DNA from 3 places in the Lysinibacillus sp. BNK-21 genome. Region 1 is predicted to be linked to each of the others. Evidence: riboswitches for the same ligand, from Rfam matches in the RefSeq annotation. Region 1 holds a riboswitch; each other region holds the start of a gene.
The links. A riboswitch is a leader RNA that binds a small molecule or an ion and turns the genes downstream of it on or off. The one in region 1 is predicted to bind cobalamin.

Region 2: it holds a riboswitch for cobalamin, as region 1 does, so the genes downstream of both, nikA (nickel ABC transporter substrate-binding protein) here and ACMGGO_RS11745 (hypothetical protein) in region 1, are expected to answer to the same signal.
Region 3: it holds a riboswitch for cobalamin, as region 1 does, so the genes downstream of both, metE (5-methyltetrahydropteroyltriglutamate--homocysteine S-methyltransferase) here and ACMGGO_RS11745 (hypothetical protein) in region 1, are expected to answer to the same signal.

Annotation. Positions count from the first base shown of each region.
Region 1 covers NZ_JBLQTS010000001.1:2,314,269-2,321,918, forward strand. The annotation lists gene ACMGGO_RS11740 (elongation factor G) at 1-1,906, shown strand, start outside; gene ACMGGO_RS11745 (hypothetical protein) at 2,043-2,798, opposite strand; cobalamin riboswitch at 3,024-3,208, opposite strand; gene ACMGGO_RS11750 (GNAT family N-acetyltransferase) at 3,420-4,187, shown strand; gene ACMGGO_RS11755 (PH domain-containing protein) at 4,352-4,732, opposite strand; gene ACMGGO_RS11760 (hypothetical protein) at 4,843-5,232, shown strand; gene ACMGGO_RS11765 (methyl-accepting chemotaxis protein) at 5,359-6,603, opposite strand; gene aspA (aspartate ammonia-lyase) at 6,763-7,650, opposite strand, start outside.
Region 2 covers NZ_JBLQTS010000001.1:2,139,854-2,146,898, reverse strand. The annotation lists gene metE (5-methyltetrahydropteroyltriglutamate--homocysteine S-methyltransferase) at 1-283, shown strand, start outside; cobalamin riboswitch at 431-624, shown strand; gene nikA (nickel ABC transporter substrate-binding protein) at 773-2,389, shown strand; gene nikB (nickel ABC transporter permease) at 2,461-3,414, shown strand; gene ACMGGO_RS10925 (ABC transporter permease subunit) at 3,417-4,226, shown strand; gene ACMGGO_RS10920 (ABC transporter ATP-binding protein) at 4,240-5,010, shown strand; gene ACMGGO_RS10915 (ABC transporter ATP-binding protein) at 5,020-5,826, shown strand; gene ACMGGO_RS10910 (DUF2089 domain-containing protein) at 6,017-6,382, shown strand; gene ACMGGO_RS10905 (SHOCT-like domain-containing protein) at 6,395-6,781, shown strand; gene ACMGGO_RS10900 (hypothetical protein) at 6,791-7,045, shown strand, end outside.
Region 3 covers NZ_JBLQTS010000001.1:2,148,007-2,155,656, reverse strand. The annotation lists gene ACMGGO_RS10975 (ATP-binding protein) at 1-851, shown strand, start outside; gene ACMGGO_RS10970 (response regulator) at 848-1,954, shown strand; gene ACMGGO_RS10965 (GNAT family N-acetyltransferase) at 2,026-2,550, shown strand; gene ACMGGO_RS10960 (DinB family protein) at 2,566-3,033, shown strand; gene ACMGGO_RS10955 (DUF3888 domain-containing protein) at 3,061-3,801, opposite strand; gene ACMGGO_RS10950 (hypothetical protein) at 3,892-4,311, shown strand; gene ACMGGO_RS10945 (Lsa family ABC-F type ribosomal protection protein) at 4,343-5,824, opposite strand; cobalamin riboswitch at 6,390-6,570, shown strand; gene metE (5-methyltetrahydropteroyltriglutamate--homocysteine S-methyltransferase) at 6,744-7,650, shown strand, end outside.

The DNA of each region.
Region 1 (7,650 bases):
GGATGCAGGAAAAACGACCTTCTCTGAGCAAGTGCTTTTTCATACAAATAGTATTCAAGCACGGGGGCGTGTTGATCATCAGGATACCTTTCTTGATCATCATGAGCTAGAGCGCAGACGGGGCATTACGATATTTGCCGAGCAAGGGCGCATGAATATTGGCGATGATACATACACATTGATTGATACGCCAGGGCATGTCGATTTCTCCCCTGAGATGGAGCGTGCCATTCGTGTGATGGATTATGCCATTATTATCATTAGCGCTGTCGAAGGGATACAGGGCCATACAGAAACAGTGTGGCAACTTTTACGTCAATACCATGTCCCTACCTTCTTCTTTATCAACAAAATGGATCGTGAGGGTGCCAATATGGAGGCCGTCATCAGCCAGCTTCGCAAAGATTGCTCTCAGCATGTATTGCTCATCGATGAGCCACTGCGAGCAGACTATGTATCAAATAATATTATGGAATGGCTGGCGGAGCGCGACGAAAAATTGCTTGATGCCTTTCTAAATGAGTCATTGGAGCATGAACAGTGTCTTGCTCAATTAAAGGAAATGATTAAAAATGAAGGTGCCTTCCCTTGCTTTGCTGGCTCGGCCTTAAAGGATGAGGGCATTCAGGAATTTCTTGACCAGCTCCCGCTGTTAACGGCTTCCCATTTTGACAAGGATGCCCCGTTTGAGGGCGAGGTTTTTAAGATTCGTCATGATGGGCACCAGCGTTTAACCTTTATGAAGGCAACCAAGGGCTCGTTGCATGTACGAGATGAATTTTCATTTGACGAAGTAACAGAAAAAGTGACCGAAATTCGCCTTTATAACGGCAGTCGCTTTGAGACCGTTCAACAGGTAGAGGCAGGAGAAATTTTCGCTGTCAAAGGACTGAGCCAGGCAAACATTGGGGATCGAATCGGTACAACGATGCTATCACAGCCCTATGAGCTTGTCCCAACCTTACAGGCAAAGGTTCAATATGAGGGTGATCAGCATATCAAGGAAGTGCTACAGATTTTCCGTTTACTCGAAGCAGAAGAACCGTCCTTGCGTGTGGTCTGGCAGGAAAAATTTCAGGAAATCCATGTGCATATTATGGGTGCCATTCAATTGGAGGTCCTGACAGAGGTATTAATGACGCGTTTTTCATTAGCTGTCTCCTTTGGTGAGCCGCAAATTTTATACATGGAAACCATTGCGACGACCGTAACGGGCTATGGTCATTTCGAGCCCCTCAAGCATTATGCAGAAGTTCATTTATTAATGGAGCCAAATCCACGTGGAACAGGTAATACCTTCACCAATGCCTGTCATGCCGATCATTTATCTGTAGGCAATCAGCGCCTTGTTGAAAAGCATCTGTTTGAGCGTGACCATCATGGGCTACTGACAGGCTTCCCTGTAACAGATATTCATTTTACACTTCTAACAGGTCGCGGGCACAATGAACATACATCGGGGGGAGATTTCCGTGAAGCCAGTTTCCGTGCCCTGCGTCAGGGGCTGGAGCAGGCACAAAATGTCCTACTTGAACCCTATTATCGCTTTAAAATGAAAGCTTCAAATGACTTTATCGGTCGTATGATGACTGATATTCAGCAAGCAGCTGGCACGTTCGATGACCCGATTTTATCCGAAACGGATGTTATCCTAACAGGTCGTGCACCTGTTGCCACTTTAATGAGCTACAGCACAACCTTTGCCGCCTATACAAATGGGAAAGGTGCACTCACACTCCAATTTGATGGCTATGATGTGTGCCATAATACAGAGGATGTGATTGCACAGATTGGCTACGATAAAAATGCCGACCCTGAGTATAGTTCCTCTAGTATCTTTTGTGCTAAGGGCAAAGGATATTCGGTTCCATGGCAAGAAGCACAGGCAGCCATGCATTGCCTGTAGGGTGGGCGCTTCGGGTATTTCCTCGGCTTCCACTGGTATCCATCGCTCTAGCGCGGGTATTTCTTGCTTGGGCTTCAATATATCTCTACCCTGCCATAAGATATTACAAGCCCTCCAAAAAATGGAGGGCTTGTTTTTATAGTGCACCGACAGCTTTCTTTGTTGGATTGTCCAACAAATATGCGGGTTCAACTATTACATAGTCATGCTTGTTCGTAAAATCAATTAGTACCTTACCAGGTTGACTTTTTAATAGTTGTAGATGATCAATTAATTGCAGTAAAAGCTCGTGACCGTTGCCACGTGGATGCCAGTTGAAATGATAATCATTTAACGCTTGCACCGCTTCAATAAATTGGGCATATTCCTGCTGCACAAATGCAATGAGTTTGTCATGATGAGATGCTAAATCATATAAATATGTTTCGTAAAAGCGCATGACAATCGAGCATAATAAGTCATTGACACGAGCGGCACTTAAAACAGGCTTTGGCTCCAATGATAGACGGTCGAGGTTGGGCTTTGCGCGTGTAGAATCAATGCGCGTAATTAAGTGATACGCTTCTCCGTTGACCTCATAGACAATCGGATTGGTCGGCATGTACATCATAAAACTATTCGTCTTTGTTTTTAGTTCATCTGCTATGGCTGCTTTCGCTAAAAGATGACCGTCCACATCCCCATTTTGTATCCAAATAATTTCTTTATTATATAAGATTTGCTCAAAGAAGCGATCATTACGAATCAGCTTCGTTGCTAATAATTGATCGATCAGAGACTCGACCACCATTCTTGTTTTCGCTTTCTTGGCAACTTCTGTCCGTGGTTGCTTACAAATGTTCAGATCTTCATAAGGCGTTTCCAACATTGTCGTTACATGAATATTTGTCATACGTGCATCCCCTTTGCGTACATATTTTCAAAACAAAAAGGACTCCCTACTTTTGAGGAAATCCTTCATTTTATCTTCTTTCATCACACAATGCCAAACAAACCCTAAGTATGTGTGAACGAGTTCGATTGTGAACCCTTTCATTTACTATGGGCGTTTGACGTACTGTGACGAACAGAGCATTCTGTTTTGTCAACATGCCACCTCCTATTCCTCGTAGGTTTATGGTGTGTACTCGTAACAGGCAGGTATCCTGACTCATGATCATCGCTTCTTTTCTCCTTCCCGTCCAAAGACAGTGGATACTGAAAAGTCGCTCACATTTACAGTTGCGGGACAGTGTCGGATTCGCACCGACTTCCCTTTTAAGCAAATTGCACGCAATTTACACCTCTTACTACACGCTATTCAGTTGTCATAGGAATGAGTATAGGCACATTCCTATTAGATTACTAAAATCAATTGTAAAGTAGTGTTTTTCTAAAGTCAAATATCACAATATTTTCCAAACTACTAATAAAGTTATAGCGGGATATAAAAAAGGTGAACTGCGTATTTTTTATCTTTCATTGACTTTATAATGAAAGATAGTGAACTTCTAATAGTGGAAGGATGAAAAATATGAAAACAAGTCAACAATTAGTAACGAGTAATTTAGAGGAAAAAATGAAACTATTTACTGGAGCCGTTTCTGGACAAATTATAGAGGAAGCTCATTTTGTCATAGCCAATACAAATATTCCAACTGATACATTTAATTTGTTAGTAGCGAAATCGCCTATAATTCATAAGGAAAATCATCTTAAACAAAGGATTAATCATTTCATTGTGAATAAACTTCCCTTCAGCACGTGGGTGGATGCCAACTATCTAAGCGATGATTGGCTACAGCTGATAAAAGACTGCAATTTACAGGAAGCTGAACGAAATATGATGATGAAGCTTGACCATACACTTCACACAGGTCCACGAATTTCCAATTATCTTACCATCACAGAAGTAAGTAACAAGGAAGAGCTTCTACAATATAAGGAAGTTTTTCTAAGTTTATTTGGAGAAACAGCAGAAAGAGATGCATTAGAAATTTACTTTCATCAATTCTCACAGGAAAAACTAGCATCAAATGCTCGCATGTTTATTGGTTGTATAAAGGAAGTACCTATCGCTACGGGATTATTAATCGACAGTAAACATAGCTATGGGATTTATGATGTGATGACAAAAGATGCGTATAGGGGCAAGGGTTATGGCAGTGAGATGTTTCAATTCCTACTCAGTCAAACAATCGATAAGCAAAAGCCCGTAGTCTTACAGGCATCAGAGGATGGAAAAAATATTTATAAACGCTTCGGGTTTAAAGAAGTCGGAGAAATGATTGTATTTGAATAAGACTTCGCCAAGGCGCTCTTATTTACACTTGACAGTATTTTCGAGCTTACCGTAATCATGAAGCTGATTTAAAATCCGTTACACCGACCCCTTCCTGGCACGACAGAAAAGCCTCGCAAATCTGCGGGCTTTTTGGTTGTGCACACGTACTATTAGCACCTTCATTACGTCCCCAAAACATACTGTGCTAAGACGCTTTGCACCTTATAAATATTTGTCGCCTTATTGAAGTTTTTTTGAATCGGTAATGGACTGCCAGACACCCATATTTTAAGCTCTGCATCTAAATCAAATGTTCCAGCTGTTTCGACTGAAAAATGAACGATATTTTTATAGGGAATGGAATGATACTCTGTTTTCTTGCCAGTCACTCCTTGCTTATCAATGAGGATCAATCGTTTATTGGTAAAAATAAACGTGTCTCTAATAATTTTATAGGCGTTCTTGACTGTCTCGTTTGGAATTAATAAATTATGGACCTCCTCCTGTAGTTTTTCTAAATTCACCTCGCTTGCATTGCCGATCAATCCATCAAATAAGCCCACTATCTGTCCCCTTTCGCTCTCGTTTATTTAATGTATTACAAAAAAGTGAGAGCTACGACAGGAAATGGTGGTATTATTTAGCCTATAAAGGGGGTGAGTGGTTGCGAATAATGATAGTTGCCTTAGTGTCTCTACTAGCCGTTGTTTTACTAGGATGTAATGAAAAACCAGATGATGAATTAGCTAAGGTCAGCATTTCTATTGGTGCTAAATTTAACAAGGTGAACACTGATTTTTTTAAAGAATATACGGATGAAGAATCACTTACACTATTCCAACAAGCCATTGCAACAACAGTCAAAAACGAGGGTGTTGTCAATATGGCTTCGCCAGAATATGATGTACAAATAGTGGACAAGGCAGGAAACAAATATGGCTATCATCTTTGGTTAGGTGATAAAGGGCAAAACAGTAGTTTGATGCATGTCGAGGATACGCATACGATCTACACAATATCTGAGGATTTCACTGGGAAACTAATTGCGCTGGTTCGACCATAAAAACACTTTCCATGTATTCTAGAAAAGTGTTTTTATGGTCAATCATTTCTACTTTGTGGCTTTTCGTAGTATTGATGAAGATGCTTATTTAGGGCTTAAAAAACCTAGAAAAATACTTTTCATTGCCTAAACCTGAAACTGGTTAGTTAACTTTTGTAAGTTATCCGCTTGGACACTTAAATCCTGTGTGACATGATTAACTGCTTGCATTGAGGCTGTTTGCTCATCCATTGAATGTAAAACAGCTTCTGTATAATTCGATAGCTTGCCCATGCCAGCTGCGATGGTTGTCACAGTGGATGCCACTTCATTGGCGCTACTTGAAAGCTGCTCAGCTGTCGTCGAAATATCCTCCAGCTGACTTGTCATCTGACTAACATGCTGTGAAATTGTGCCAAATGATTTTGTCGCTTCGTCAATGACATACACTCCTTGTTGAACATTTTTCAAATCATCTTCTACTGATGAGGCTACTTGTTTTGTATCACTTTCTATTCCTACAACTAAATCCACAATTTGCGTAGCAGAGTGCTTTGATTGTTCTGCTAATTGACGCACTTCTTCAGCTACAACGGCGAAGCCTTTACCATGCTCCCCAGCGCGTGCTGCTTCTATGGCCGCATTTAATGCTAGTAGATTTGTTTGATCTGTAATGGTAGTAATCATATCTGTCATTGATTTAATATCTGACATTTTAAGGGATAATTGCTGCATCAATCCACTTGTTTTTTCTGTTGAAGAGGAAATAAATTGCATTTGCTCTTTTGCCACATGTAAAATATTTGCACCATTTCCTGCTATCTCGCTAGCATCTTTCGCATGCACAAACACATCTTGTGTGGCTACTGTAATTCGCTCAATGCCATCAACGGTTTCTTGCATAGATTTAGCACTATCATTAGCCGATTGTGCTGCTTGCTTCAAGCCCTCTGACGTCTTCTCCATTTGTTGATCTACTTCTTCCACAGCAAGTGTAATTTCATTCGTACTCGCAGATAATTCCTCGATGCTTGCTGATAAATCTGTAGAGCTGTGCGCAATTTTTTGTGTCATTGTTCGTAATTGTTCCTGCATCTCTAAAAAGGATTGTGCTAGTTGAGAAATTTCACCATTATCACGAACCTCAATGACAACGGTATCTAATTGACCTGCCGTAATTCCTTGTGCAGCCTCTGTGATTTGTTTGATAGGCTGTATCACTTTGTAATGGACATACACTGTGTAAGATAGTGTAATAGCAATTCCTACAATCGTTAACACGGTAGAAAACCAATCCAATGTCGTTACATTGGCTAAATCGATAAATAAAATAACGATCATTAAAACATTTAAAACGGAAAAGCCAAGTAAACTCTTTTTTCGTAAACTCATTACAAATTCCCCCAACTAAAATATGTCTTCCATACCATTATTATAGTTGAATAATCCTAAAATACATAAGGATACGCTCTATTTTATATGAGAAAAGGTCTACAAAAAAAGACTATAGACAGCCTTTTAGGGCATGTCTACAGTCCATAATTGCTCGTTTTATTTTAATTTCATGATACTAGAACCCGCAATACCTGGGTGTGTCATTTCATATGGATCTAAAATCAAGTCTAATTGTTCTTTTGTTAGGACGCCTTCTTCAATGCAAAGCTCACGAATTGAACGACCTGTTAAAATAGCTTCACGTGCTAGACGAGCAGCTACTTCATAACCGATGTGAGGGTTAACTGCTGTTAGCACGCCTACACTTTTTTCTACATATTCTTTCATGCGCTCTTCATTTGCTTCAATATCTTTTAAGCAGTTTTCTGTAAACGCACGGAATACATTATTCATAATGCTAATCGATTGGATTAGGTTGAACACTAATACAGGCTCCATTACGTTTAATTCTAATTGACCAGCTTCCGATGCTAGAGAAATTGTATGGTCATTCCCAATTACTTGGAAGGCTACTTGATTCAGCACCTCAGGCATAACTGGGTTAACTTTACCTGGCATAATTGAAGAACCTGGTTGACGAGCTGGTAACAGGATTTCTCCTAAGCCTGCGCGAGGACCAGAAGCCATTAAACGCAAGTCATTAGCAATTTTAGACATATTAATCATACAGATTTTTAAAGCGCCTGATACTTCTGTGTAGGCATCTGTATTTTGTGTTGCATCCACTAAATGCGTTGCACCTTTTAATGGTAAACCAGAAATTTCAGCAAGATGCTCATCAACAGATTTAATGTAGTCTGGGAAGGCATTTAAGCCTGTTCCGACAGCCGTTGCACCCATGTTCACATCATATAAATTCGGGCGAGTTTGACGAATGCGTACGATATCACGGTTGATCACGCGGCAATAAGCTTCAAACTCTTGTCCTAAGCGGATTGGCACGGCATCCTGTAAATGCGTACGTCCCATTTTAATGACATGAGC
Region 2 (7,045 bases), 170 kb from region 1:
ACGAAGTCATGGGGAACTTATTACCTCACTACAAGTACAGCCCTATAAAAAAGGAATTGGCTTAGGCGTCTATGATATTCATAGCCCTCGTGTACCAAGCGAGGATGAAATGCTCGCTATTATGAAAGATAGTCTACAGGTGCTGGACCGTTATCAATTCTGGGTGAATCCAGATTGTGGCTTAAAAACGAGAAAAGAAGATGAAACCGTTGCAGCTTTAGCGAATATGGTTGCTGCTACTAAAACGTTGCGTCAAGCTGTACAACAATCTACATCAAGCTAACGAAATGATTTTTAATCTACTACATCTACTCTCCAATAACGAAGACTAGGGTAAATCCCTAGTCTTTTTATCTTACGTCGATATATATATTATCTTCAGAAAGTAAAATTGACGTGAACATGCGAGCATGTTATGTTTATTACTAATTTCATAGCAATCATTACAAGTTTGAGTGAAATCGTCTTTCATTCAATTAAAAGGAAAATGGGTGAAAATCCCATGCTGTCCCGCAGCTGTAAATGAGGAGTTTTGTTTCAAATACCACTGAGTGAGTACTTGGGAAGGTGAAACAAAATGATGATTCATGAGCCAGAATGCCTGCTTGTAAGAAGATTCATTGATGATCTACGAAAGATAGGGAGATGGATGGAGACTTGCTCATCGTGGGTTTTTCTGTCCTTATTCTTTCTTAGAATAAGGTTTTTTTATGCCTTCTCTTCTTCAACAAGTAGATGTATTTGTACTACGAATAGAGATAGGAGACAGAAAATGAGATTGACAAAGTATTTACTTCCTTTCCTGCTTGTCCTGACGTTCAGTTTACTTGCTGGCTGTACAGGCACGGATGAAGAAAAGGAAAAGACCTCAGCAAACCAAACAGATGAAAAAATAATAACGATTGGCTGGCCATTAGATGTCGGTCCATTGAATCCTCATACATATTTACCGAATCAAATGACTGCCCAAGCAATGGTTTATGAATCCTTGGTGGAATACAATGATGATGGTACTGTTACGCCTAAGCTCGCCGAAAGCTGGGACATCTCTGAGGATAAAACTTCGTATACTTTCCATCTAAGAAAAGACGTGAAATATTCAGACGGCACTGCATTTAATGCAGATAATGTCATTCGTAACTTTGACGCCGTTTTAGCGAATCGAGACATGCATTCTTGGATGGGCATGGTTAACCACATGAAAGAGGTTGTAAAAGTAGATGATTTTACAATTCGTCTGCAATTGGATGAGCCTTATTATCCAGTCTTAAACGAACTTGCCTTCGTCAGACCTTTCCGTTTTTTAGGGGATAACGGATTCCCAAAGGATGATATGACGCAAGATTCTATCAAAGCACCGATTGGAACAGGCCCTTGGGTATTAACTGAATACAAAAAGGACGAATATGCATTATTTAGTCGCAATGAAAACTATTGGGGAGAAAAACCACTAGTTGAACAAATAAAAGTAAAAATTATTCCTGACTCAGAATCTATTTCATTAGCATTTGAAAACGAAGAATTAGATTTAATTTATGGGCGTGGCATTATTAGTTTAGATAACTATACGTATTTAAAAGACAGTGGCAAATACAAAACTACTACCTCTGAGCCTTTATCTACGAAAGCACTGCTATTCAATACACAATCTGGTCCATTATCTGAGCTAAAGGTACGTCAAGCCATTCAATATGCTATTAATAAGGAACAAATGGTCGACAGTATTACACATGGTACGGAAAAAGTAGCGAACACATTGTTCTGGGATGCGATTCCTTATGCCAATATAGATTTAGCACCTATTGTATACAATCCAGAAAAAGCCCAACAATTGCTAGATGAGGCAGGGTGGTTATTACCTAAGGGTGAAAAAATTCGTTCAAAAAACGGACAGCTGTTGTCTTTAGATTTGATTTACATTGCATCTGATGCAATTCAAAAACCAATGGCAGAATTAATGCAAGGTGAACTCGCAAAAATTGGCGTTCAGTTGAATTTAGAAGGGGCAGATGTAATGGTCGGTCTTCAAAAATTGATGGATGACCAGGTGGATATTAATTTCTGGCGTACCAATGGACCACCTACAGATCCACATAGCTTTGCAAATGAATCAGCTACACCAAATGCTAGTGGTGTGTACGAGGCGAAATTAGGCCTAGCAAACGCCAAAGAAATCGATACGAAAATTCACCAATTATTAGTAGGAACAGATGAACAGGAACGCGTGCAGCTTTACACGAATATTTTAACGATGTTTCATGACCAGGCACTCTTTTACCCTATTTCTTACGAAACAAATAATGTGATTTATCAACCATCTCTAAAGGATTTTGCACCACGTGCATCTGAATATGATATACCTTATGCACAAATGGCTAAAGAAAAATAAAAGTGGAGGAGAGAGTGTGTCTAGCAGAGACAGCTCTCTCTTTATCATAGGATTGAGTAGGAAGTGACAGCATGTATGAATCAACATGGATCTTTTGTTTAAAAAGAATTTTAACATTGCCCTTTGTCTTATTAGGCGTTTCCATCCTAACCTTTGTATTTATTCGTTTTGTTCCTGTAGAGCCTGCTGAAGTCATACTACGTTTGGCAAGGGTTGCGCCAACAGAGGAAGCCATTCAGGCATTACGTGAGGAACTGGGAACGGACAAGTCGTTTTTTCTTCAATATTTGCTATGGGGAAAGGGCATAATCCAGCTAGATTTTGGAACATCTTTTGTTAGTAAATTACCTGTGGCACATGAACTATTCGTGAAATTACCCGCAACCATTGAATTAGCTATTGCTGCGTTTATCCTCATTTTAGGGCTAAGTATTCCATTCGGAGTAATAAGCGCATTGTATAAGCACACCATCATCGATAAAATCATACGATTCTTTAGCATATTGAGTGTGTCGATTCCAGCCTTTTGGTTAGGTTTCCTATTACTCTATTTATTTAGCTTAAAATTAGGACTCTTTCCGACAAACGGGAAGGGCACACCTGCTCATTTAGTTTTACCCGCCTTCGCACTGGCGTTACCAACAATTGGATTATTCGTTCAGCTTATCCGTTCAACCATCCTAGAAGAATTACAGCAGCAATATGTTCAATATGCACGGCTAAGAGGATTAAAAAGCTCCGTGATTCTTATCCGTCATGTTTTGCGAAATGCTGCTATTCCCTTGACTTCCTTGCTAGGCATGACCCTTGGCAATCTTTTAGGTGGAGCCGTGATTGTGGAGCAGGTTTTTAGCTGGCCCGGACTCGGCAGGTACTTAATAGAATCCATTATGAACAGGGATTATCCAGTTGTACAATGCTATGTGTTAATTATTGCGGTTATCTATGTGCTTGCCAATTTATGTACAGATATATTGCATCGTTTATTGGACCCTCATCTAATGATGAAGGGTAGGAGAGATTAAAAATGAAATTTGTACGAACAAAAAGTGGCAACTTAACAGGATTAATCAGTCTATTCCTCCTTGTCATTACTGGCTTATTAGGACTGTTGGCGCCAATTTTAATGCCACACGACCCTTTTGCTGTCGATATTGCTAAGAAATTTTCAGTCCCGTCTTGGGACTATCCATTAGGTACAGATCATTTAGGAAGGTGTATCTTGTCACGCCTTCTTTTAGGTATTCGTTATTCTTTAGGTTCAGCGCTCATCATTCAGCTAGTCGCTATTGTTTTAGCTATCCTACTGGGTGCTTTTGTAGCGTTGAAAAGAGGATTAATTGATTTTCTTTTTATTCGATTATGTGATATTTTATTAGCCTTTCCGACACTCGTACTTGCATTTGGGCTGTTAGGTATATTAGGTCCTAGCTTAAAAAATGTTTTAATAGCGCTCATTTTCACACAGCTTATTTATTATGCAAGAATGATCCGAGGTTTGTTTATTGGCATCAATGAGAAAGACTTTGTTCAAGCTGCTAGGATAACGGGCACTACAGGTATCCAATTAATTAGACGCCATTATATACCCAATCTATTGCCATCTATTGTCACGATTGTCGCATTAGATATCGGGAAGGTGATTTTAGAAATTGCAGGCTTTTCCTTTATCGGACTTGGGGTGCAGGCACCGATTCCAGAATGGGGCATGATGATCAATGAAGGAAAGCAATACATGAGACAGCATCCTGAATTAATGCTTTATCCAGGACTTGCCATCATCCTTGTTGTGTTATTGTTTAATCAATTAGCAAATCGTTTAAAAAGGCTTGACTAGGAAAGGGGAAGTTATGGAGAAAGTTTTAGAAGTGATAGACCTCACAGTCAAAATAGGGGAGAAAAATATATTAACCTCTATCAACCTGACAGCTTATAAAGGGCGAGTCCTAGGAATTATCGGGGAAAGTGGCAGTGGCAAGTCTATGCTTTGCCATGCCATCATGCAAACATTACCGTCCTTTGCCCATGTCAGCCAAGGGGAAGTACTCTATCTGCAAGAAAATTTATTAAACGTTTCAGCTACTAAATGGAGAGCTTATCGTGGCAGACATCTTTCGATGATTTTGCAAAACCCACCCGCTGCATTTGATCATATTCAAACGATTGAAAGTCATTTTCGAGAAACATTAAAAGCACACTTTAAGCTTACAAAAAAAGAAATGAGACAGATCGCCCTTGATGCTTTGAAAAAAGTTCATTTACCTCAGCCAGAGCAGCTCTTGTCCTACTATCCTTTCCAGTTAAGTGGAGGCATGCTACAGCGAGTGATGATTGCTCTGTCAATGGCGATACAGGCCTCCCTCTACATCGCAGACGAGCCTACGACTGCTCTGGATACCATCAATCAGAAACAAGTATTAACACTATTTAATCAAATTCGCTCAGAAACAGATGCTACCATACTCCTTGTCACGCATGATTTAGGTGTCATTGCTGAGCTTGCGGACGATGTGGCTGTGATGTATCAAGGAGAAATCGTTGAGCAAGCAAATGTTTTTGATTTTTTTGATGCGCCTCAGCATCCCTATACCAAGAAACTTTTACAAGCGAGAATGCTATGAGGTGATAAAATGACGCTACTAGAAGTAAAAAATATTGAGAAATACTATGCGCAAAGACCATTTCTATTCAAACGAGGACAGGAAGCCCCTGTATTAGAGAATGTGACATTTTCACTTCAGGAAGGAGAATGTCTTGGCATCGTCGGTCAAAGTGGTTCTGGAAAAAGCACATTAGGGCGCATTATTTTAGGGATTGAACGACCAACAAACGGAGAGCTGATCTTTCAAGGTGTCAATTTATACGAAGCACCCAGCAAAGAGAAAAAAATGATACGAAGAAATTTACAGGCTGTTTTTCAAAATAGTTATCATTCATTTAATCCAAAACAGACGATTTTCGAAATACTCGAAGAACCGTTTTTGAATTTCGAGCATTTTAGCAAAGCAGAGCGACAACAGAAAATAAGGGAATTACTAGACTGTGTAGAGTTAGAGTGGGCAATGGCTCAAAACTATCCCTCACAGCTAAGTGGGGGACAGCAGCAACGAGTCAACATTGCTAGAGCTCTTGCATTAAAGCCGAAACTGATTGTTTTAGATGAGGCCATTAGTAGTCTTGATATGATTTTGCAAAAGACGATTATAGAGCTACTGCAAAGACTTCAAAAAGAGCTACAGCTTGCTTATCTATTCATTTCACATGATTTACAGGCCACACGTTTTATGTCAGATCGCATCCTTGTGATGCAGCATGGTCAGCTAGTGGAGGAGATAGGCAAGGATGGGACATATCAGCACCCCGCTTCACAAGCGTTATACAATGCAATTTTGCCATCACACCCGCGGGAAAGAAAAAAGAAGGATAGACCCAATTAAACAGAAACGCCATTTTGAGAAATTAAAAATGGCGTTTTCTTAATTTTTAAAGCAATATAGAAACAAAAATAAATAAAATTAATCAAGATATTAATTTTATTTATTTTTTAATTAAAATTATTAATTTTATTATTTACATCTTTAATTTCTTTATTATATAATCAGCTTAACTTAAAGGAAGGAGTTCACTATGGCTTATCAAGTAATCACAAATTGTCCTGTCTGCAGTAAAACATTAAAAATTACGAAGTTACAGTGTTCTCATTGTCACACGACCATTGAAAATGAGTTTGAATTGTCGAAGCTAGCATCCTTATCACAGGATCAGCTTCATTTTGTGGAAGTATTTTTAACCTGCCGAGGAAATATTAAAGAGGTTGAAAAGGAACTGGGGGTTTCGTATCCAACAGTTCGAGGCAAGCTAAATGATATTATTTCATCCCTTGGCTATGCTCAAAAGAAGAAAAATGAAGTAGATGAGAAAAAAATTGTAAGCATGCTTGAAAATGGCGAAATCACAACAGATGAAGCCATAAAGCTCTTAAAAGACGAATAGGGAGGAACGACCATGAAAGAGGAAATTACAAAAGTGTTAACGATGATTCAAGAGGGCAAAATTGATGCGGATAAAGGATCAGAGCTGATTCAAGTGCTACAACAGAAAGAAGAATCAGAGAATAAATTTGCGGAAAAAACAAAGTATTTAGATAAAACGTTAAAGGTCCGTGTTGTATCCACCGAAAATGATAATGTCACGGTAAATTTACCAATTAAACTTGTCAAAGCCGTATTGATGGCAGGACACAGCATCGCTGCAAGTATTCCGCAATCTGAAAAATACGTAAAAGATATCGACATCAATCTTCTTCTTGAAGCAATTGAAAATGAACTAGATGGACAAATTGTAGATATAAAATCAGCAAACGGAGATTCCGTTGCAGTCTTCATTGAGTAGAGGCGACGAATGATGCATGTAAAAGTGAAAGCAAAAGACGTTCGCTTTACCGTCCCTGTTCCCTATACTGTGCTAACCATTGTCCTCTCCATTTTAACTTCTAAATGGATTCAGCAACAAGCCAATAAGTGGACAAAGGCATACTTCGATAAAAAGAAAATAGACTTTACCTTTCCCCTCATCGACAAAGAAATGCTAAAGCCGATTATCAAGGAACTACAAAATTATAAAGGACTTGTGCTAGTCGATGTCAAAGCTCAGGAC
Region 3 (7,650 bases), 170 kb from region 1:
TAGATTGTATGTTAATCGACCTAATGATGAATGGGATGTCAGGTTATGAGTTATGTAAACGTGTACGTAAACAATATGATATGCTGGAACTACCAATAATTATCTTAACTACAGTTATGAAGCAATCTGACTTACTGCAAACGTTAAAAGTAGGGGCGAATGATTATCTACAAAAGCCGATTTCTACCGATGAACTTTTTATTCGTATTGAATCTTTATTGGCTGTTCGACAATCATCAATCGATGCAATCGAAGTAGAAATGAACTATTTATATTCACAGGTCACACCACATTTTGTATATAACACACTTAATACGATTATTGGTTTAAGTTATACAGATATGGAAAACACACGTGAAGCTCTTTATTGTTTAGCCACTTATTTCCGTGCAAAACTGAATGTTCATTATCGAAATAGCATTGTCCCCATTGATGAGGAGATGGAGCTTGTAAAAGCCTATTTATCAATTGAAAAAATGCGCTTTGGAGATCGTTTACGTATTAAATATGATATTGACGAATCGATACAATTAGGAATCCCTGCATTGTCCATTCAACCTTTAATTGAAAACGCAGTGTTCCATGGGATCTCTAAGAAAGTAGAGGGAGGGACCGTAGAATTAAGCCTACAGAGAGAGGGACAATTTGTAAGAATTAAAATCTATGATAATGGTGTAGGAATTTCAGAAGAAAAATTGCACCAATTGCTAAATGAAGAAAGTACAAGAATTGGCTTTATGAATCCATTAAAGAAATTTAAATTAATAAAAAATGCTAGTTTACGAATTTACAGCGAAGAAGGAAAGGGAACAACAATTGTCATTTTATTACCAGAGGGTGGTGTCACATGAATATAATGATCGTTGATGATGAAAAATTGGCCATTGATGTTTTATCTATTATGGTTAAACAACTTGCCCAATTTCAGATTAACATTAAGGGAACATTTACAAATTCAACTGAGGCCCTCCAGTTTCTTGAAAAAGAAATAATTGATGTAGTGTTTTTAGATATTGAAATGATTGACACACACGGTATGCAACTTGCAAAGCAGCTCCTACACAAGCAACCATCCTTACAAATCATTTTTGTTACAGCTCATACACAATTTGCCGTGGAGGCTTTTGAAGTTGAGGCAACAGATTATTTATTAAAGCCAGTACAGGAAAAACGACTGATTAATGCGTTAACAAAAGCACAGAAAAAAATGGTCGTGACGGTGGCGCCGAGGGATGAGAAGAAAAACTCATTATATGCGCATACATTAGGCAGCTTTTATCTACTGGATGTTCAACATAATGTGATTAAGTGGCGAACAAGAAAAGTACGTGAACTATTTTTATATTTACTATTTCACCAAAAACGGCCTATGTTAAATGCAGTTCTTTTAGAGGAATTGTGGCCAGATTTGAACTTTGAAAAGGCAGCTAGTAATTTACATACAACTATTTATCATTTAAGAAAGATATTAAAGGACAATGGTATTCAAGATCCCATACTCTTGGTCAATAATCACTATAAATTAAATGCGGAAATTCAAACTGATTATGATGAGCTGAATCAACTATTGGAGCAGGATCAACATGATGAGAAATCCATTCAGCAGTTATTGAATTGCTATGAGGGTGATTTTTTAATAGATGAGGAGTATTTATGGGTTAATCAAATCAGGCTCCGCTTAAAGCAATCTGTATTACATGTGCTTGAACAGTATATTGCACGTACAGACGTTGCCCACACTTTATTAAAGTATAATTGCCTACAAAAGCTTTTAGAGCTAGACGAATACAATGAACAGTATATGTTTCAATTGTTAGAATTCTTAATTCAACAAAATAGGAAACAAGAATGTATAAAATTCTTTGAATCTATAGAGGCAAAATTAGCTGAAATTGATCTCCCTGTGCCAGAAAAATTTTATAGAAAATACAACGAGTTCTTACTCAACGTTTAGAAACGATTTCGGAAAAGTAATTTCTGTTTTAATAGTAGGTAATAATTTTATAAAAAGGAGATGCTTTCGGCATGCAAAAGATTGAAATAATTGAGCTTCACCATATTGAGCAAGATTTGGAGAAGCTTACTGAATTATTGATTATGGTCGTAGATGAAGGAGCATCCGTAGGTTTTTTACCTCCACTCACACAAGAACAAGCGATAAAATATTGGCAATCTGTCTTAGCGTCAGATGTCTTACTGTTCATTGCGAAAATAAATAATGAAATTGCAGGTAGTATTCAATTGCATTTAACTAGCAAACCAAATGGCATTCATCGTGCTGAAATTTGCAAGTTAATGACACATCCCAACTTTAGACGCAACGGTATTGGACGAGCGCTGATGCAACAAGCAGAGGAACGAGCAAAACAAGAAAACCGTTCCTTGCTAGTTTTAGATACGAGAGAAGGGGATCCTTCCAATAAATTATATAAATCATTAGACTACCAAGAAGTAGGGAAAATTCCGCAATATACTATTTCACCAGATAGAGAATTAGAAGCAACCGTAATTTACTATAAATTGATATCGAATATAACTGAAAACGTGTAGAAAGGGAGCTAGTATATGAACGAAGCGCAATTATTTATGCAAATGAAAATGTGGCGTAATTGGACTGTTGAATTTCTACGTACGATCCCTGAGAATATTGCTGATCAGATACCCGCTGGACATCATAACAATATTCGTTGGAATGCTGGTCATCTATTAGTTGGTTGGGATCATACCGTTTTTCCAGCTGTTACACAAGAAAGGCATTTGCCCCTATCCTATCATGTAATGTTTCCTAGTGGCAGTAAACCAGATGACTGGACTGAGCAACCGCCAACAATGGATCAAATCATTATGCTCCTAGAGGAACAACCAATTCTTATTGAACAAGCTTGTGCAGGACATCTACATGAACCGCTTAAAGAACCTTTTTTAGGTATGAAAACATTAGGTGATATGGTTGTCTTTCATATGAACCATGAAAATTTTCACATGGGAATTATAAAAAGTATGATGCAAACGCTCTTAAAGAATGAAGCCTAACTGATGGAATCAGTTGGCTTCATTTTTCTATATATACCATGGTAACAGATCCTCCATTTTCTTACCTGGCTTACTTTTTTTATCTTTTACGATCCATGTGCCGTCTTTCTTTTGCAACTGATAGCTTACATTTGTACCATCCGCCCTTTTAAAGAGCATATAACCTATATTACCCTTAATAAAAGTGACAGGGTCTATGACATTTTTGTAGGGAATCTTTCGCTCAGGAAATAAAATATGGGTCACTATTTCCTCTGCAATCATAGCAAGGGATTTCATATCATTATTAATTTCAGCTTGATATTGCAATTGATCGTATCGGTAGGAAGTATACGATGCTAAGTCCAGTTTAAAACTCTGCTGTATATCTAACAGTGTTGCCCTATAGAATGCGTTTATTGCCTTTTCTACATCATCTGCCTCATGTATATAGCGAAGTGTGCTGACACCAGTTGGACTGACTTCAAACGTAATGATTTCCTTACTGTAGGGTGGGGAATGCGCATGCTCAAAGGTCGTAACTTCCACGCTAACTTTAAAGCTAAACTGACTTTCTTTGACAATTTTTAAAATTTTCACATCATACAAGCCATACTGCTTAGGATAGCCATAGTAATGATCAATTTCCTTTTCGATAAATGGATTAAGGATTGTAATGAATGTGTCCCTGATTAGTTGCTCATCAGCTTGTTCACTTTGCGCATAAATCTTACATGGCAGAATGAACATAGTGAAGATAAACATTAAAACATAAGCAAATTTTTTCATGGAATAGTGACCTTTCTGCAGGATGATACTTTATAGAGTGCACCAATCACAGCAAATTATCGAGCATTTTTAAAGAAAGGGAATTGAACAATGGGAAAAATAATACTGCCCTTTTTATGTATGCTTTTGTTATTTCCAACAGCTACTTCGGGGTCAGAACCTGAAGGCTTAAAATGTCCAAATCCAGATGTATTGATGAGAACAACGGAGAAAGACAAAGACGAGCTTAGTCAAGCATTAGCTGACATCATTCCAAAAGTATATGGCTCAAGCCCTGATTATCAGGAGTGGCAAATTGAGGTGATAAAGCCCATGCCCATATTAACTGGCATGGAGGAGAATTACTATAAAATGGCGGTGAACTTCTGTGGAGAAAATGTGGCTAATCACTCCTGGTTTGTTCGATTAAGGTTTCCAAGATTACTGCCAGCGCAAAGTGCATCACTAGGTGAGCTATATATCGTAAAAGAGACAAATTCTAAATGGATCCATTGGTTTCAATATCATTAAAAAGGAAGAATCCATAAATGGATTCTTCTCTTTATGACATCGCTATCGTTTTCGTTGCTACAGTTTGTTGAAATGCCTGATCATGCTCAACAATCACCATTGTGAGATGAGAGCTTTTTATGAGCTCTTCAATCTGCATGCGTGAATAGATATCAATAAAATTGAGTGGTTCATCCCAAATATATAAATGAGCCTTCTCACACAAGCTTTTAGCAATCAGCAGCTTTTTCTTTTGCCCACCAGAATAATGAGAGATATCCTTCTCAAATTGAATACGCTCAAAATCCATCTTGCGCAGGATTGATTTAAATAACGTCTCATCAATACCATGCTCTTCAATAAATTCCGATAGCAATCCCTTTAAATGGGATGTATCCTGCTGAACATAGGAAATGACTAGACCTGAAGCTAACTTTATCGAGCCTGTATGTTGGATGGGATTACCTAGAATAAGTTTTAACATACTACTTTTTCCGCTTCCATTTTTGCCATCTAAAACAACTCGATCCCCTTGTGCCACTTTGAAGCTAATAGGCTTATTCACGATATGGTCATCGTACCGAATCGATACATCCGTGACAACAACCATTTCTTTTGATGGATATGCCAATGGCTCTACTTTCAATGACTCGGTTTTTTCAACATTTTTTAGCAGTTTTGATTTTTCCTCAATAGCTCTTTGTTGTCTGGATTCCAGGTTCTTCGCTCGTTTCATCATCTTGGCTGCTTTATGTCCAACAAAGCCTTTGTCCAGTTTGGAACCTGAATTGGTTGTGCCGTTTTTGGAGGCTTCCACTTGATTAGACCAACCTGACGAACGCTTTGAGGATTGTTTTAATCGGTCGATATCTTTTTGCAGTCGTTGATTGGTTACTTCTTCGTGTTCCTGCTGACGATCAAAATTTAACTTCCAAGAAGAATAATTTCCACTTTGAACGTCAATATTGGCTCTATTAATCGATAGGATATGGTCAACACAGCCATCTAAAAAGCTTCTGTCATGTGAAATTAAAATAAATCCTTTTTTCCTGCGAAGATAATCGGAAACCGTCTTTCTTGCATCCGTGTCTAGGTGATTGGTTGGTTCATCAATTAATAAAAATTGACCCTCTGTCAAAAACAACGCAGCAAGCAGCACCTTTGTTTGTTCGCCATTGGATAATGTTTTAAAAGGACGATACATGACCTCCGCATCTACATGTAGGTAAGCTATTTCACGTAGACATTCCCAATCTTCTGCCTGAGGACAAATTTCCTCAAATATTTCATGGGTATATTTATTTGGATCAGAAACTGGATAGGGGAAATAAGTGAAGTCTACAGAAGAGATGATTTTTCCGCTATACTCATAATTTCCTAATAACAACTGAAAGAATGTTGTTTTACCTCGTCCGTTTCTACCGATAAATCCAAGTTTCCAATCCGTATCGATTTGAAAGTTGACATTCTCAAAAATATTGTCAAAGCTGCTTGGATAAGAAAAAGTTAGGTTTTGTACTTGTATCATGGACATGATAATTCCTCCTTTGTATTGCAACAGTTTACTTTTCATACAAAGTCGGTCTATCCATCTATGGTTCATTTCTCCGTATAAGCAGATGGATATTAACGACTTATACGGAGTGTTACATGCGTTACAATAGTTTCTGAATCGCTCATATTTTTTCCTCTCCTTTATGGGTAAATGAAAGGTACAAAATCAACTATGAAAGCAAGAAAAAAACCCTCCAATTGTACATTGGAAGGATTAGTCTTTCTCTGAATAAATGCGATTTGCCATTTGTGTCATGACAAATAAAATGCAAACTGATAGTTAAAAATGGATAGACTAACCCTATATTTTGTGTTTGAAATCATTCAATTCAAATAAAAATATAGTTTAGTTCTTCATTGTCCATTCATCAGTCCTCTCATAATTGTCTTTTTATAGTAACAAATTTTTTTACAGAATACAATGTAACCTTATTTTCATTTAGTACTATACAACAATTCCTATAATATTTATAGAAATAATTTATATAATAGTTGAAAAATAATTTCTACTATTCTGAAATATGTGCTATAGTAGGAGCATAATTGAATATTGTGTAAGACTTGGTGCCAAATGAAAGTTTGGCTTAAAAGGGAAGTCGGTGCAAATCCGACGCTGTCCCGCAACTGTAATTCGGAGCAAATCACAAATGCCACTGGGGAAACTGGGAAGGCTGTGAGGCGTGTTGATGGAAAGCCAGGAGACCTGCCAATTTCTAGTACACACCAAATACCTACGTGGAAATAGGTGGTGAAAAGTGACCAAATAGGCACTGTGCGATAACGTTTATGCGAAAGTAGATACTTTTTCGTATTGTTTTAGCATTATTAATTTTAACATGCAGCCATTTTCCTAATAGGAGAATGGCTTTTTATTTTTTCTAAAAAAGGAGCTTAAAAACATGAACTATACAAGTACATTGATCGGTTATCCCTATATAGGGGAGGAACGCGAATGGAAAAAAGCACTAGAAGCATTTTGGCGCAATGAACTTTCTGAGGAGGACTTTGAGGAAAAATTAAAGAAAATCCGTTTATCAAGAATAAACAAGCAGCTGCAACTTGGAATCGATATGGTGACAGTTGGCGACTTTACGTTTTACGATAGAATGTTAGATACAGCTTTGATGTTTGGTTTAGTTCCAAAGCGCTTTAACTGGCAAGGTGGTAAAGTCGATTTTCATACCTACTTCAGTGTAGCAAGAGGAGACAAAACAGCCGTAGCTAGTGAAATGACAAAATGGTTTAATACAAATTATCACTACATTGTTCCAGAGTATGAGGGACAAGCCTTACAACTAACAGAAAATAAAGTGTTAGCCGACTTTTTAGAGGCGAAGGAAACTTTCGGTATCATTGCGAAGCCGACACTAATTGGTCCCTATACATTTTATAAGTTAACGAAAGGCTACAACAAATTAACACAGGTTGAGTACTTATTAGCTTTATTACCACTCTATACGCAGGTATTAAAAGAATTAGTGGATGCAGGTGCCACTTGGATTCAGCTAGAAGAGCCATCCCTCGTCTTAACACTTGATCCAGCAGAGATAAAGCTGGTGAAAGAAATGTATGACCAGTTAGCCACTGCCGTTCCTGAGGCTAAAATAATGCTACAGACTTATTTCGAAGCTTTAAGTGCCTATGAAGCATTAAGTACATTGCCTGTTCAAGGATTCGGTTTGGACTTTGTTCATGGCTATAAAGGAAATATGGCGTCACTTCGTCAATTTGGTTTCCCGCAGGATAAAGTATTAGGAATAGGGGTAGTGAATGGCCGTGATATTTGGCGTTCAAACCTGGCGGAAG